Regions from separate parts of the Streptomyces sp. SYSU D01066-1 genome, predicted to be linked through region 1. Evidence: riboswitches for the same ligand, from Rfam matches in the RefSeq annotation. Region 1 holds a riboswitch; the other holds the start of a gene.
The links. A riboswitch is a leader RNA that binds a small molecule or an ion and turns the genes downstream of it on or off. The one in region 1 is predicted to bind S-adenosylmethionine.
Positions count from the first base shown of each region.

Region 2: another riboswitch for S-adenosylmethionine. It lies ahead of ACY1JF_RS25440 (aminotransferase class V-fold PLP-dependent enzyme); the one in region 1 lies ahead of thrC (threonine synthase).

Region 1 is NZ_JBUDHV010000017.1:91,716-99,738, reverse strand. Features, by position in the region: gene ACY1JF_RS18130 (ABC transporter substrate-binding protein) at 113-1,375, shown strand; gene ACY1JF_RS18125 (DUF3263 domain-containing protein) at 1,427-1,669, shown strand; gene otsB (trehalose-phosphatase) at 1,723-2,589, shown strand; gene ACY1JF_RS18115 (hypothetical protein) at 2,739-3,092, shown strand; gene ACY1JF_RS18110 (alpha,alpha-trehalose-phosphate synthase (UDP-forming)) at 3,131-4,519, opposite strand; gene ACY1JF_RS18105 (glucosyl-3-phosphoglycerate synthase) at 4,562-5,506, opposite strand; SAM riboswitch class I at 5,663-5,804, shown strand; gene thrC (threonine synthase) at 5,822-7,111, shown strand; gene ACY1JF_RS18095 (MoaD/ThiS family protein) at 7,149-7,424, shown strand; gene ACY1JF_RS18090 (cold-shock protein) at 7,840-8,023, shown strand, end outside.
Region 2 is NZ_JBUDHV010000035.1:29,547-37,569, forward strand. Features, by position in the region: gene qcrB (cytochrome bc1 complex cytochrome b subunit) at 1-849, shown strand, start outside; gene trpD (anthranilate phosphoribosyltransferase) at 972-2,036, shown strand; SAM riboswitch class IV at 2,134-2,250, shown strand; gene ACY1JF_RS25440 (aminotransferase class V-fold PLP-dependent enzyme) at 2,391-3,758, shown strand; gene ACY1JF_RS25445 (Lrp/AsnC family transcriptional regulator) at 3,981-4,262, opposite strand; gene ACY1JF_RS25450 (rhomboid family intramembrane serine protease) at 4,259-5,029, opposite strand; gene ACY1JF_RS25455 (hypothetical protein) at 5,187-5,426, shown strand; gene ACY1JF_RS25460 (NYN domain-containing protein) at 5,462-6,805, shown strand; gene ACY1JF_RS25465 (C40 family peptidase) at 6,981-8,021, shown strand.

The DNA of each region.
Region 1 (8,023 bases):
CAGTGTGGCCCGATGACCCGCGAAAGGTCTAGTCCACTGGTGTGGTGTAGACCTTGATCCGTTAAACGGACAACGATCGGCGGATACCGGTCGACGAAGCGGGGAGCGAACAGTGCAGCGGCGTGGGAGAAGGACGATCGCGGTGGTGTCCGCACTGGGCGTGGCCGCGGTCCTCGGCGGCTGCGGCTCGGACGGGTCCCACGAGGTGACCCTCCGCCTGGTCGCCGCCGACTACGGCGACAGCGAGTCCACCGGCTCGCAGCGGTACTGGGACGAACTGGCCGAGGCGTACGAGGCCGCCCACTCCGACGTGGACGTCGAGGTCACCGTCTACTCGTGGGAGGACGTCGACCAGAAGGTCCGCGAGATGGTCGACGCCGGCGAGGCGCCCGACCTGGCCCAGATCGGCGCCTACGCCGACTACGCGGACGAGGGCCTGCTCTACCGGGTCGACGACCTGCTCTCCATCTCCACCCAGGCCGACTTCGTCCCCCAGCTCGCCACCGCGGGCCGGGTCAAGGGAGTGCAGTACGGCATGCCGTTCGCGGCCTCCACGCGCGTGCTGTTCTACAACAAGACCCTCTTCGCCAAGGCCGGCCTCTCCGCGCCCAAGAGCTGGGACGACCTCGCCGACGCCGCCGAGGCGCTGAAGGCGCGGGGGGTGAAGTACCCCTACGCGCTGCCGCTCGGGCCCGAGGAGGCGCAGGCCGAGACCATGCAGTGGCTGCTCAGCGGCGGAGGCGGCTACACCGACACCGTCGGCGCCTACGCCATCGACTCCGCGCAGAACGTCGCCACCCTCACCTGGCTCAAGGACGAACTGGTCGGCAAGGACCTGACCGGCCCGGTCGAGCCCGGCGAGCTCAACCGGGCGGACGCCTTCACCGCCTTCGCCGACGGCGAGGTCGGCATGCTCAACGGCCACCCGACGCTGATGGCGATGGCCGAGAAGACGGGCGTGAAGTACGGCATGGTGCCCACCCCCGGCGTCGACGGGGAGAGCGGGAGCACCCTGGGCGTCACCGACTGGATGACCGCGTTCAAGCAGAACGGCCACCAGGAGGAGGCCGGCGACTTCCTCGACTTCGTCTACGAGGAGGACAACGTCCTCGACTTCTCCCGCCGCTACGACCTGCTGCCGGTCACCGGCTCCGCCGCCGGGACGATGGCCGCGGCCGAGGAGGACCAGGAGCTGAAGCCCTTCCTCGACGAGATGGCGACGGCCGAGCTGTACCCGGTCGGCGAGACCTCCTGGGCCTCGGTCAGCGCGCAGATCAAGAAGGACATCGGCAAGGCGGTCACCCCCGACGGGAACCCCGAGGCGGTGCTCCGGCTGCTGGAGACCACCGCGGACCAGGCCGAGAGCGCCGGATAGCGCGGGCGGGCGCCGTCGCCGGTTGTCGGCGCCCGGCGTTACGGTGCGGACATGGATGAAGGTGAGCGGCAGCCGCTGGGGGAGCGGGAGCGGCGCGTCCTCGCGCTGGAGCGCCGGGGCTTTTCCGGTCCCGGCGCCAAGGAGCGCGTGATCCGCGAGGAACTGGGCCTCGCCCCCGTCCGCTACTACCAGCTCCTCAACGCCCTCCTGGACGACCCCCGGGCGCTGGCGGCGGACCCGGTGACGGTGAACCGGCTGCGCCGGATCCGCGAGGCCCGCCGGGCGGAGCGTTGAGGCGGCGGGGTCGGGGAGGCGTGCGACCGGTTCCGCCGGGATAGGTTCGCGGTATGGGCAGCCACACGGACGCAACCCCCGACCCGCTGGACCACCTGCCGGCCCCCGCCACCGAGGCCGGGCGCGAAGGGCTCGACGGGCTCCTCGCCGACCCCGGCCGGGCGGTGATCGCGCTCGACTTCGACGGCACGCTCGCCGAGATCGTGCCCGACCCCGACCGGGCCCGCGCCCACCCCGGCGCGGTGCCCGCGCTGGCCGCGCTGGCCCCAGAGGTCGCCTCCGTCGCGGTGATCACCGGCCGCCCGGCCGAGGTCGCCGTCCACCACGGCGGCTTCGCGGGCGTACCCGGCCTGGAGCACCTCGTCGTCCTCGGCCACTACGGCGCCGAACGCTGGGACGCCGCCACCGGCACCGTCACCGCCCCGGCCCCGCACCCCGGGGTCGCCGCCGTCCGCGCCGAACTGCCCGGGCTGCTGGAGCGGGCCGGGGCCGCGCGGGGCACGGCGACCGAGGACAAGGGCCGCTCGGTGGCCGTCCACACCCGCCGGGCCGCCGACCCGCGGGCCGCCTTCGAGGCCCTGCGCGCCCCCCTCACCGACCTCGCCGCCCGCCACGGCCTGATCGTCGAGCCCGGCCGCATGGTCCTGGAGCTGCGCCCGCCGGGCATGGACAAGGGCGCCGCCCTCCTGGACCACGTCCGCGCCACCGGCGCCACATCCGTCCTCTACGCCGGCGACGACCTCGGCGACCTCCCCGCCTACGCGGCCGTCGACACGCTCCGCGCCCAGGGCGTCCCCGGCCTGCTGGTGTGCAGCGGCAGCGACGAGGTGACGGAACTGAGGAAACGCGCGGACGTGGAGGTGGACGGACCGGCCGGGGTGGTCGCCCTGCTCGGCGCCCTCACCCGCGGGCTGGCCTGAGAGAAGGTCACGGCGCGCGCCGCCCTCTGTCCCAGGGATGTCCCGGGGACGTCCTGACGCCACGCGCGGGGCGACCCGGCCGCCGCTCCCCGGCCTCCTCCAGGACGACCCGCCCGCTCACCCGGGCACCGGCACCTGGAGGAGGGACCATGTCCGCTCGCAGGACCCCGCTGCTCGCCCTCGTCGCCCTCGCCGCCGGCCCCTCGCTCACCGCCTGCGGCGGCGACAGCACCGCGTCGTCCCCGGCCGCGGCGACGACCACCGCGACGACCACGGCGCCCACCGCCGGCAGCACCCCGGAGACCTCCGCCTCGACGACCGGCGCACCGGCCCGGAACACCACCGACGGCCCCGTGGGCGACTCCGCCGCCGACACCGCCCCCGCCGTGGACACGAGCAGGTGCACGAACCGGATCGACTACGCGGGCGCCCCCCGCTCCAACGCCGAGATCAACTCCATCGGCGCGGACACCGGCTACTGCCCCGCCGTCCGGACGGAGTGACGAAGCGGCGAAGCGGCGAAGTGACGAAGCGCGGCGCCTCAGCCCCGCAGTGCCTCCAGCTGCTCCAGGAACCACCGCGCCGGCGGCAGCGCCGTCGCCGCCGCGGCCAGCCGCTTCGACCGCTCGGCCCGCTCTCCCGCCGGCAGGCTGAGCGCCTCGTGCAACGCCTCCGCCGTCCCCGTCACGTCGTACGGGTTGACGGTCACCGCGTCCTCGCCCAGCTCCTCGAACGCCCCGGCCTCCCGCGACAGCACCAGCGCGCACCCCTCCTCGGAGACGACCGGCACCTCCTTGGCGACCAGGTTCATGCCGTCCCGGATCGGGTTGACCAGCGCCACGTCCGCCAGCCGGTACGCCGCCAGCGACCGTGCGAAGTCGTCCTCGACGTGCAGCACGACCGGCGTCCAGCCGTCCGTCCCGTACTCCGCGTTGATCTCCTCGGCCACCCGCCGCACCTCGGCCGTGTACTCCCGGTAGACCGCGAGGTCCTGCCGGGACGGGTAGGCGAACGCCACGTGCACCACCCGCTCGCGCCACTCGGGCCGGTCCGCCAGCAGCCGCCGGTAGGCCAGCAGCCCGCGCACGATGTTCTTCGACAGCTCGGTCCGGTCGACCCGCACGACGGTCTTGCGCCCCGGTCCGATCTGCTCCCGCAGCGCCGCCATCCGCTCGTCCACGTCGGCCTCGCGCGACCGCTTCCGCAGGAAGTCCGCGTCCGCCCCGAGCCCGTGCACCCCCACCGCGGTCTTCCCCGGCCCGCCCACCAGCGCGTCGCAGCACGCGGTGAACGCGTCCGCCCACCGCCGGGTGAGGAACCCGAGCCGGTCCGCGCCCAGCATCCCGCGCAGCACCTGCGCGGCGATGTCGTCGGGCAGCATCCGGAAGTACTCCACCGGCGCCCACGGCGTGTGCGAGAAGTGGCTGATCCGCAGGTCCGGGCGCAGCTCGCGCAGCATCCCCGGCACCAGCGTCAGGTGGTAGTCCTGCACCAGCACGGCCGCGCCCTCGGCGGCCTCCTCGGCCAGCGCCTCGGCGAAGGCCCGGTTGAACGCCTCGTAGGACGCCCACTGCCGCCGGAACTCCGCGTCGAAGACCGGCTCCAGGGGCGTCTGGTACAGCATGTGGTGCACGAACCACAGCACCGAGTTGGCGATCCCGTTGTACGCGTCCGCGTGCACGTCGGCCGGTACGTCCAGCATCCGCACGCCGGCCTCGCCGGTCCCGCGCCGCACCGCCTCGCGGTCGCCGTCGGACAGTGCCGAGCACACCCACAGCGCCCCCGCGTCCGGGCCGATCGCCGACAGCCCGGAGACCAGCCCGCCGCCGCCGCGTTTCGACCGCAGCGAGCCGTCCTCCTGGATCTCGTACGAGACGGGGCCACGGTTGGAGGCCACCAGCACCTGAGCAGCACCGAACGTTGAAGCCATACGCCTCAACCTAGCCCGGCCGCCCACGGCTCAAACGTACGTTCACGCCACCTCGCGCCGGGCGTACTCGGCGATCTCCAGCATCGGCGGCCGTTCCTCGGTGTCCACCGAGAAGGTGCGCGGCTCGAAACCGTCCTCGCCGCGCTCGAACTGGGTCAGCGACGGCCGGACCAGATGGCCGCGGGCCAGCCGCAGCTGCGCGGTGCGGTAGATCGCGGCGGACATCCGGCCCAGCGCCTGCCCGTCCTGGTGCCGGTGCTTGCGCACCCCGACGTCCACCTGCGCCAGCGCGTCGAGCCCCACCAGGTGCAGCGCGTCCACCAGCATCCCCAGCTCCACCCCGTACCCGACGGGGAACGGCAGCCGCTCCAGCAGCGAGCGGCGGGCCGCGTACTCGCCGCCCAGCGGCTGCACGAACCCGGCCAGCCGCGGCCAGTGCATGTTCAGCAGCGGGCGGGCCATCAGCTCGGTGACCCGGCCGCCCTGGCCCGCGGCGGCGCCGAGCGGACGGTCGTACATGGCCTTGACCAGGTGCACGTCCGGCTCGGTGAGCAGCGGGCCGACGATGCCGGTCACGAAGTCGGACGAGAACTCCCTGAGGTCCGCGTCGACGAAGGCCACGATGTCGCCGCCCGTCACCAGCAGCGACCGCCACAGCACCTCGCCCTTGCCGGGCACGGGCGCGATGCGCGGCAGGATCTCGTCGCGGTGCGCGACGCGGGCGCCGGCCGCCGCGGCCACCTTCGCGGTGGCGTCCGTCGACCCGGAGTCGACCACCACGATCTCGTCGACCAGCGGCACCTGGCACATCAGGTCGTGCCGGATCGCCGCGACGATCTCGCCGACCGTCTCCTCCTCGTTCAGCGCGGGCAGCACCACACTGACCGTCTGGCCCGTGCGCTGCTTGGCGGCCAGGATCTGGTGGAGCGGCCGGTCGGTCACGGACCAGGAACGTGTGCTGAGCCAACGCTCGACTTCTTCCAGCACGGTCTGCGGCTCCTCCCTGTACGGACCACGCACCCCTCGTGTGATCCATCTCGCGCATCGGACGACTATCTCAACTGTCCTGGCCTTCGGTTACAGTCTTGGACAACGCGGATGACCATCGCATGTCGGGGGTGGCCGCCGCCGACAACCACATACAGCTCATCCAGAGGGGCAGAGGGACACGGCCCGATGAAGCCCCGGCAACCCTCCAGCCGGCACTCGTGAAGAAGCGAGGCTCCCGGCTCGGGAAGGTGCCAAATCCGTCTCACGGCGAAATGCGCCGTGAGGAAGATGAGGAGAAAGGGCCTCGCCTCCATGGCTGTGCAGACCGCCGAAAGCACCACCACTCCCGCCGCCTCCGTCGATCTCGGCTCCGCCACGGCGCTCTCCTGCCGGGAATGCGGCCACCGCGTGCCCCTCGGCCCGGTCTTCGCCTGTGAGGAGTGTTTCGGCCCGCTGGAGATCGCTTACGACTTCTCGTCCTACGACACCGAGAAGCTCCGCGCGCGCATCGAGGCGGGCCCCACCAACATCTGGCGTTACGCGCCCCTCCTGCCGGTCCCGGCGGACGTCGCCGACAAGCCCAACATCAACCCGGGCTGGACCAAGCTGGTCAAGGCCGACCGCCTCGCCGCCGAGCTGGGCGTCACCGGCGGCCTGTACGTCAAGGACGACTCCGGCAACCCCACGCACTCCTTCAAGGACCGCGTCGTCGCCCAGGCCCTGGAAGCGGCCCGCGCCTTCGGCTTCACCACCCTGTCCTGCTCCTCCACCGGCAACCTGGCCGGTGCCGTCGGCGCCGCCGCCGCCCGCGCCGGCCTGCGCTCGTGCGTGTTCATCCCGCACGACCTGGAGCAGGGCAAGGTCGTCATGGCCGCGATCTACGGCGGCGAACTCGTCGGCATCGAGGGCAACTACGACGACGTCAACCGCTTCTGCTCCGAGCTGATCGGCGACCCGGCCGGCGAGGGCTGGGGCTTCGTCAACGTCAACCTGCGCCCCTACTACGCCGAGGGCTCCAAGACCCTGGCGTACGAGATCTGCGAACAGCTCGGCTGGCGGCTGCCCGACCAGCTCGTCGTGCCCATCGCCTCCGGCTCCCAGCTCACCAAGATCGACAAGGGGCTGAAGGAGCTGATCGAGCTCGGCCTGGTCGAGGACAGGCCGTACAGGATCTTCGGCGCTCAGGCGGAGGGCTGCTCGCCGGTCTCCACCGCCTTCAAGGCCGGGCACGACGTGGTCCGCCCGCAGAAGCCGGACACCATCGCCAAGTCCCTCGCGATCGGCAACCCGGCCGACGGCCCCTACGTCCTCGACATCGCGCGCCGCACCGGCGGCGCGGTGGAGGACGTGAACGACGAGCAGGTCGTCGAGGCGATCAGGCTGCTGGCGCGGACCGAGGGAATCTTCGCGGAGACCGCGGGCGGGGTCACGGTGGGGGTGACCAAGAAGCTCATCGAGGCGGGGGTCCTGGACCCGGCGCTGACCACCGTCGTGCTCAACACCGGGGACGGGCTGAAGACGCTGGACGCGGTGGCGGGGACCGGCCTCACGGCGACGATCCGGCCGAACCTCGAATCGTTCCGCGAGGCGGGGCTGGCGTGACGCGCCCCTACGTAGATTCCCTGACCGGAGGTTCCAAGTGAGTGTCTCTGTCCGCATCCCGACCATCCTGCGCACCTACACCGGCGGGCAGGCCGAGGTGACCGCCGAAGGGGCCACCCTCGGCGAGGTCATCGCCGACCTGGAGAAGAACCACGCCGGCATCTCCGCCCGCGTCCTCGACGACCAGGGCAAGCTGCGCCGCTTCGTCAACGTCTACGTCAACGACGACGACGTCCGCTTCGAGCAGGGCCTGGAGACGGCCACCCCCGACGGGGCCGGCGTCTCCATCATCCCGGCCGTCGCCGGCGGCTGACGCGGTCACCCGCCGTCCCTGGAATTGCCCCCTCCGCAATAGAAGCGGAGGGGGCAATTCCATGTGGTTGAGCGGGGTAGAGTTGGGGAACGCGCCGATGATCGCGAAAGCGCGAACCGAGAATTCCTGCCGCACGCCCGACTAGATGTAGCCAAACTGTGGTCGTCCCTCGCGGCTTTTGTGGCCTTTGTGTGGCCCGACTTGCCCCGGATTCCAGTGATTTCTCGCCATATTCCGGACCGCGCCCGTCCGGATTTCTCGTCCAATTGACCTGTTGCGCAGGGCAGTTGGACAGATACATTCGGCCGCGGTCGACGCGTTCCGGCGCACGCCCCCGAACCGTTTGGGGGGCGAGGTCTGACCCGGATCCGCGAAGTGCGGATCTGTGCAAGGGCCAGTAATAGGGGAGTTAGGCATGGCTCAGGGCACCGTCAAGTGGTTCAACGCGGAGAAGGGGTACGGCTTCATCGCGGTCGACGGTGGTGCGGATGTTTTCGTCCACTACAGCGCGATCCAGATGGACGGCTACCGCACCCTTGAAGAAGGCCAGCGGGTCGAGTTCGAGATCTCGCAGGGCCAGAAGGGCCCGCAGGCCGACA
Region 2 (8,023 bases), on a different contig from region 1:
GTCTACATGGCCAAGGCCGGAGGCTTCTTCTTCCTCGTCTTCGGCGTCATCTCGATCCTCGCCGCCATCGCGTCGATCAACCCGATCTGGGCGCTGGGCCCCTACCGGCCCGACCAGGTCTCCACCGGCGCCCAGCCGGACTGGTACATGGGATTCGCCGAGGGCCTGGTCCGCGCCATGCCGGGCTGGGAGATCAGGTTCTGGGGCCACACGCTGGTCCTGGGCGTGTTCGTCCCGCTGGTGCTCTTCGGCCTCTTCCTCGCGGCGATCGCGGTGTACCCGTTCATCGAGTCCTGGATCACCGGGGACAAGCGCGAGCACCACATCCTGGACCGCCCGCGCAACGCCCCGACCCGCACGGGACTCGGCGTCGCCTGGGTCACCGCGTACATGATCATGCTGATCGGCGGTGGCAACGACATCATCGCCACCCACTTCCACCTGTCGATCAACGCGGTCACCTGGTTCGTCCGCATCGGCTTCTTCGTCGGTCCGGTCATCGCGTTCGTGATCACCAAGCGCATCTGCCTCGGCCTGCAGCGCCGGGACAAGGAGAAGGTGCTGCACGGCCGCGAGGCGGGCATCATCAAGCGCCTGCCGCACGGTGAGTTCATCGAGGTGCACGAGCCGCTCAGCCAGGAGCACATGTACACGCTCACCGCGCACGAGCAGTACAAGCCGGCCGAGATCGGTCCGACCGTCGACGAGAACGGCGTCGAGCGGAAGCCCAAGAGCACCGAGAAGCTCCGGGCCAAGCTCAGCAAGTCCTACTACGGCGAGGAGTCGCAGATTCCGAAGCCGACCGTCGAGGAGTACCGGGAGATCACCAGCGGCCACGGCCACCACTGATCCCCGAGCGTCGCCACGCCACGGCGAGGGGCCCCGTCCGGTGTTCGGACGGGGCCCCTCGTCATGGCTCCGGGCTGGATAGGGTGGGACCGATCCTCCCTACGACACACCAGGAGCGGCTGATGAGCGCTGTGACCCCCGCTGGAGGCGACACCGCGGCGGGCCGCTCCTGGCCCGCGCTGCTGAACGGACTGCTGGGCGGGCGGGACCTGTCCGCCGACGAGACCGCGTGGGCGATGGACACGATCATGCGCGGCGAGGCGACCGACGCGCAGATCGCCGGGTTCGCGGTGGCGCTGCGGGCCAAGGGCGAGACCGTGGACGAGATCGGCGGCCTGGTCCGCGCGATGTACGGGCACGCCCATGTGATCCAGGTGCCCGGGGACACGGTCGACATCGTCGGCACCGGCGGCGACGGCGCCAAGACCGTCAACATCTCCACCATGTCGGCGATCGTCGTCGCCGGCACCGGGGCGAAGGTCGTCAAGCACGGCAGCCGCGCGGCCTCCTCGGCCTCCGGCGCCTCCGACGTCCTGGAGAAGCTCGGCGTCAATCTGGAGCTGACCCCCAAGCGGGTGGCCGAGGTCGCCGAGGAGGCCGGGATCACCTTCTGCTTCGCCGTGAAGTTCCACCCCGCGCTGCGCCACGTCGCCGCCGCCCGCGGCCAGCTCGGCATCCGGACGGTCTTCAACTTCCTGGGCCCGCTGACCAATCCGGCCAAGGTCCGCTCCCAGGCGATCGGTGTCGCCGACGCCCGGATGGCGCCGATCATCGCCGGGGTCTTCGCCGAGCGCGGCAACTCCGCGCTGGTCTTCCGCGGTGATGACGGCCTGGACGAGCTGACCACGACGGCCACCTCCCGGGTGTGGACCGTGCGGGACGGCACGGTGACCGAGGAGGTCTTCGACCCGCGTGACGTCGGCATCGAGATCGTGCCCGTCGAGGCGCTGCGGGGCGCCGACGCCTCCTACAACGCGGACGTGGCCCGCCGGCTGCTGGGCGGTGAGCCGGGCCCCGTGCGGGACGCGGTGCTGCTCAACTCGGCGGCGGCCCTGGTGGCCCTGGAGCCCGGCGAGGGGCCGCTGACGGACCGCATCCGGGCCGGCATGGCACGGGCCGCCGAGTCGATCGACTCGGGCGCGGCCCGCAACGCGCTGGAGCGCTGGGTGGCCGCCAGCAACGCCTGACGGAGCCCGTGACGTCCTGCGGCGTCCTGTGACGTCCGTCCCGTGATCCGGACACGGCTTGCGGGACGGCGATCACCTCACGTACGTTTTCGCACCAGGTCATGAGTGACAGTCATGAGGCCCCGGCCGACTGTCCGGCAACCCTCCGTCCGTGGCGGGGTGCCCCGGGTGAAGACCAGGCCGTGGACAGCAGGGTCCACGGCAAGCGCGGACCCCTCGCGTACCAGGGGTCCTGGGTCGTCCGAGGGAGTCTCCCGTGAATCAGCGAATGCGCTAGGGCCGCAGAGCCCCGCCTCCGCGTCCCCTTCCTTCCTTCCTCCTTCGCTTCTCGCGTCGTATTCACGGGAGTCCGCCATGTCCGTGCCCACCGCTGTCCGCTCCCCGCTGCCCGTCCTCGGCCGGGACGTCACCGTGCCGCTCGTCACCGGCGGCGAGGTCACCTACGCCGCGCTCGACTACGCCGCCAGCGCCCCCGCGCTCCAGCGGGTCTGGGACGACGTGGCCGCCTACGCGCCCTACTACGGCAGCGTCCACCGGGGCGCCGGGTACCTCTCCCAGCTCTCCACCGACCTGTTCGAGAACGCCCGCCGGACCGTCCACGGCTTCCTCGGCTGCCGGGACGACGACCAGGTGGTCTTCACCCGCTCCACCACCGACTCCCTGAACCTGCTGGCCGCCGCGCTGCCCGCCGGCTGCCGGGTCTTCGTCTTCGAGACCGAGCACCACGCCTCGCTGCTGCCCTGGCGCGAGGCCGACGTCACCTTCCTCGACGCGCCCCGCACCCCGGCGCAGGCCGTCGAGACCCTGGAGCGGGCCCTCGCCGACCGGGAGCCGTACGGCCCCGCCCTGGTCTGCGTCACCGGCGCCTCCAACGTCACCGGCGAGCTGTGGCCGGTGCGCGGACTGGCCGCCGCCGCGCACGCGCACGGTGCCCGGATCGTCCTGGACGCCGCCCAGCTCGCCCCCCACCGCCCGGTGAGCGCGCGCGACCTGGACGTCGACTGGGTCGCCTTCTCCGGGCACAAGCTGTACGCCCCCTTCGGCTCGGGCGTGCTGGCCGGCCGCGCCGACTGGCTGCGCGCGGCCGAGCCGTACCTCGCGGGCGGCGGCGCCAGCCGCACGGTCGCCCGGCGCGCGGACGGGGGAGTGGACGTCGAGTGGCACGAGGACGCCGCCCGGCACGAGGCCGGCTCGCCCAACGTCATCGGCGCCTACGCGATCGCCTCCGCCTGCACGGCCCTCACCGAGGCCGGGTTCGAGACGCTGGTGGCCCGCGAGGAGTACCTGATCGGCCAGGTGCGGGAAGGGCTCGCCGAGGTGCCCCAGGTGCGGGTGCTGTCGCTGTTCGGAAACGACGCGCCGCGCGTCGGGGTGCTCTCCTTCGTCGTCGACGGCTGGAACAGCTCCCACTTCGCCGCCGCCCTCTCCGCCGAGTACGGCATCGGCGTGCGCGACGGCCTGTTCTGCGCCCACCCGCTGGTGCGCACCCTGCTCGGCGGCGACCCGGGCGGCCAGGGCGAGTGCGGTGCCCCCGAGGCGGCGCCCGGCGAGAAGCCCCTCAACGCGGTGCGGGTCAGCTTCGGCGCGGGCACCCCCGACGAGCACGTGGAACGGTTCGTGACGGCGGTGCGGGAGCTGGTGCGGGACGGCGCCCGCTGGAACTACCGCACCGAGCACGGCCGCTGCGTGCCCGACACCTCCGGCAGCCCCGCCGCCGCGTGACCCGGTGGCCGGGCGCCCGGCGGGAGCGTCCCGCGGGCCCGCCCGGCCGCGTCCGTCAGGAGCTGCGCGCTTGCCGTGCACCGGGACACGGCCGGTGAGGTCCTCTCCGGTGCGGTGCGCGGCGGCGGCGCGCACCGGGCGCACCCGCCCGGTCCGCGCGCGGCACCCGGCGGCCCGGATGGGCCGCGGACGCGCAACTCCTCGTCCGCGCGCGGACCGGGGTCAGTTGTCCAGCCCGATGGAGAACGCCGCCTCCAGGTCGTGCTGCGAGTACGTGCGGAACGCCACATGCGTGTCCGTGCCCTCCACGCCCGGGATTTTGCTGATCCGCCCGGGGATGACCTCCGCCAGCTCCTCGTGCTCGCGCACCCGCACCATGGCGATCAGGTCGTAGGTGCCGGTGACGGAGAAGACCTCGCTCACGCTCTCCAGCGCGGCGATCCGTTCCGCGATCTCGGGGATCCGGTCCACGCTGGTCTTGATGAGGACGATCGCGGTGATCACGGCAGGTTCTCTCCCTCGGGGGCGGGCGCTGGGGCGGCCTTCACTCTAGCCCGCCGCCCGGAACGCACCCAGGCGCAGAGGAAGCCGAGACCGAAGCCGACCAGGTGGGCCAGGTACGCCACCCCCGGCCCGTCCCCGGCCCGCCACGCCGACAGCCACTGCAGCACCGCCCAGAACGGCAGCACCAGCCAGGCCGGGAAGCGCAACGGCATGAACAGCAGGAACGGCAGGAGACTGGTCACGCGCGCCCGGGGGAACAGGTACAGGAACGCGCCGAGGACCGCCGAGATCGCCCCGGAGGCACCGACCAGGGGCTGCCGGGAGTCGTCGTTGGCGATGGCGTACCCCAGCAGGGCCAGGTACCCGCAGCCGAGGTGGAACAGCAGGAACCGGAGGTGACCCATCCGCTCCTCGGTCATCACCCCGAAGACATAGAGGAAGAGCATGTTGCCGAACAGGTGTACCCAGTCGCCGTGCACGAACAGTGCCGTGACCGGGGCCAGCAGCGCCCGCGGCGCCCCGTCGAACAGCTCGGCGGGGACCACGCCCCAGCGCCGGAAGTAGACGTGCCGCGCGGCGAGCAGCTCCTCGGCGGAGCCGTCGTGCCGCGGGTCGAGGCCCGCCGCGGGGCTGACCAGGAACAGCAGGCAGCACAGGACGATCAGCCCGTGCGTCACGGGCGCCGCGCCCCGGGCCGGGCGGCGGGACAGGGCCGCCCGTACCGTGCGCAGTACCCGGACGGCCGCCGGGCTCCAGTTGCGGCTCATGGGTACAGAGCATGACGTAACCGGACGAAAGCTCCGGGAGCGCCTCGCCGCCGTGGACAGGTGGGCGGCCGGTACCCGCCAGGCCGTAGGGTTACGAGCCACACGTACCGGGGAGGCCGGTGCGTCGGGTGACACTGGAAGAGAGCGAACAGCCACGATGACGGTTCCCCAGCCGACCGGCGCGACGCGGTGGCGCTGCACCCTCTGCGGCAACCTCACCCGCTTCGACGTGACCCGCGCGTCGAAGGTCGTGGAGTACGTCCACCTCGATCTGGCCGGCGAGCCGACGGTCGAGGAGCGCGAGGTGCTCAGTGAGACCATCGAGTCGGTGCGGTGCCGCTGGTGCAACGCGGTGGACCAGGTGGAACTCGTGGACAGGCCGGGTGCCGGCTCCTGACCGGGGCCGGCCCCGCACAGGCATTGGGGTGACGGATGGCGCAGACACGGGGCGGGGAGCCGGGCGACGGCGCCGCTGAGGTGCTCGACCGTCCGCTGCCCGACGGGGTGCGCCGCAGGGTCGTACAGCTGGCCGCGGACGGCTTCGGCGGGCTGACCCTCGCGGAACTGCCCGCGCAGCTGCGGCAGTACGCGCGGTTCACGCCGAACCGGCGGGCCAAGTTCGCGGGCAACGCGATGGCCGCCGCGCTGGAGACGGACGCGCTCTTCCGCCAGCGCATCGGCGAGAAGCTCAGGGAGTCCCAGCCGGAACTGGCCGGCGCCCTCGACTCCGGTTCCCCGCCCCCGGCCGCGGACCCGCTCGACGTGGCGGCCGCGGCCTACGTGCTGCGCCCGGCCGGCTGGGTCAAGCTCGTGGCCGCCGCCGGCGAGGAGGCCCAGCGGGCCGACGCCGAGCGCGCCGACGAGGAGGCCCGCGCCGAGCTGGGCCGGCTGCGCGCGGAGCTGGAACGCGCCCGGGAGCACGGCCGGGGCGAGACCGAGCGGCTGCGCGGCGAGCTGGACGCCGCCAGGAAGGAGGCGGAGTCGCTCCACCGCAAGCTGCGCGGCGCGCTCAGCGACGTCAAGCGCGGCGAGGCGGCGGTGCGCAAGATGCGCGCCGAGCTGGACGCCGTACGCACCGAGGCGCAGGCCCAGGTGTCCGCCGCCGAGAGTGAGACGCGGCGGCTCAAGGCCCGTCTCGGCGAGGCGGAAGCGGCCCTGGAGGCCACCCGCAAGGCCGCCCGGGAGGGCCGCAGCGTCGAGGACATGCGGGTGCGGCTGCTGCTCGACACCCTGCTGGACGCCACCCAGGGGCTGCGCCGGGAGCTGGCGCTGCCGCCGGTCTCCGTACGCCCCGCCGAGACCGTGGACGCCGTGGAGCCCGGCCGGATGACCCCGAAGGACATCGCGGCCCGCGCGCTGTCCGAGCACGACCCGGCCGTGCTGGACCAGTTGCTCGAACTGCCTCAGGCCCATCTGGTCGTCGACGGCTACAACGTCACCAAGACCGGTTATCCGCAGATGCCCCTGGAGAAGCAGCGGCTGAGGCTCCTCGGCCAGCTCTCCCAGCTCGCCGCGCAGACCGGCGCCGAGGTGACCTGCGTCTTCGACGGGGCCGAGCTGGCCGCCCCGGTGCTGCTGGCGCCGCCGCGCGGGGTCAGGGTGCTCTTCTCGAAGCCCGGCGTCACCGCCGACGAGCTGATCCGCCAGCTGGTGCGGGCCGAGCCGCCGGGCCGGCCGGTCATCGTCGCCTCCACCGACCGCGAGGTCGCCGACGGGGTGGCCCGCGCGGGAGCCCGCCCGGTGGCCTCGGCGATGCTGCTGAAGCGGCTTTCCTGACCCGCTGCTTGACGTAGGGTCAACCTCGCGTCACCGCTGGTGACACCGAGGTAAAAGATGCTGTCGGTGAACGGGTTTTTCCTGAGAAGGATTTGAACTGATCACGACTGGGTCACTAGGGTCTGGCTTCGAACCCTAGAACGGGTGATCACTCACACGAAGGAGTTCGCCTCCCGTGGCGTCCCACCGTCGACCCAAGCAGCCCAGCCGCGCCCGCGTCACCGTGCTCACCACCGCGGCCGCCGCCGCCGTTGTGCTCAGCTCGCAGGCAGCCAACGCCGCTCCCAGCGAGAAGCAGAGCAAGGACGAGGTCAAGTCCGAGGTCGACAAGCTCTACGACGAGGTGGAGCAGGCCTCCGAGAAGCTCAACGGGGCCACGGAGAAGCAGGAGAAGCTCCAGAAGGAGATCTCCACCATCCAGGACAACGTCGCCCGCGGCCAGGAGGAGCTCAACGAGCTGCGCGACGGCCTCGGTTCGATGGCCAGCGCCCAGTACCGCTCGGGCGGCATCGACCCCTCCGTGCAGCTGTTCCTCTCCGCGGACCCGGACGACTACCTCGACAAGGCGTCCACCCTCGACCAGTTGAGCGCCCAGCAGGTCGACGCGCTCAAGGAGATCCAGGACAAGCAGCGCGACCTCGCCCAGCAGCGCGAGGAGGCCGCCGAGAAGCTCAAGGACCTCTCCGCCACCCGCGCCGAGCTGAGCAAGAACAAGAAGCAGATCCAGAGCAAGCTCTCCGCCGCGCAGAAGCTGCTCAACACCCTCACCGCCGCCGAGAAGGCCGCCCTGGACGACGAGGAGCAGCGCTCCACCCGCAGCAGCGAGCGCGAGGTCCTCTCCAGCTCCACGGCCTCCGCCTCCGGCCGGGCCGGCGCCGCCTTCGCCGCCGCCCAGAGCAAGATCGGCAGCCCGTACGTCTACGGCGCCACCGGCCCGTCCTCGTACGACTGCTCGGGCCTGACCTCCTGGGCCTACGCCCAGGCCGGCGTCTCCATACCGCGCACCTCCGAGGCCCAGTCGCAGATCGGCACGCGCATCACCAGCCAGAGCGACCTCCAGGTCGGCGACCTGGTCTTCTTCTTCAACGACCTGCACCACGTCGGCCTCTACGCCGGCAACGGCCAGGTGCTGCACGCCCCGCGCACCGGCACCGTCGTCCGGTACGAGTCGATGAGCACCATCGGCGGCCCCTTCATGTGGGGCGTCCGCGTCTGACC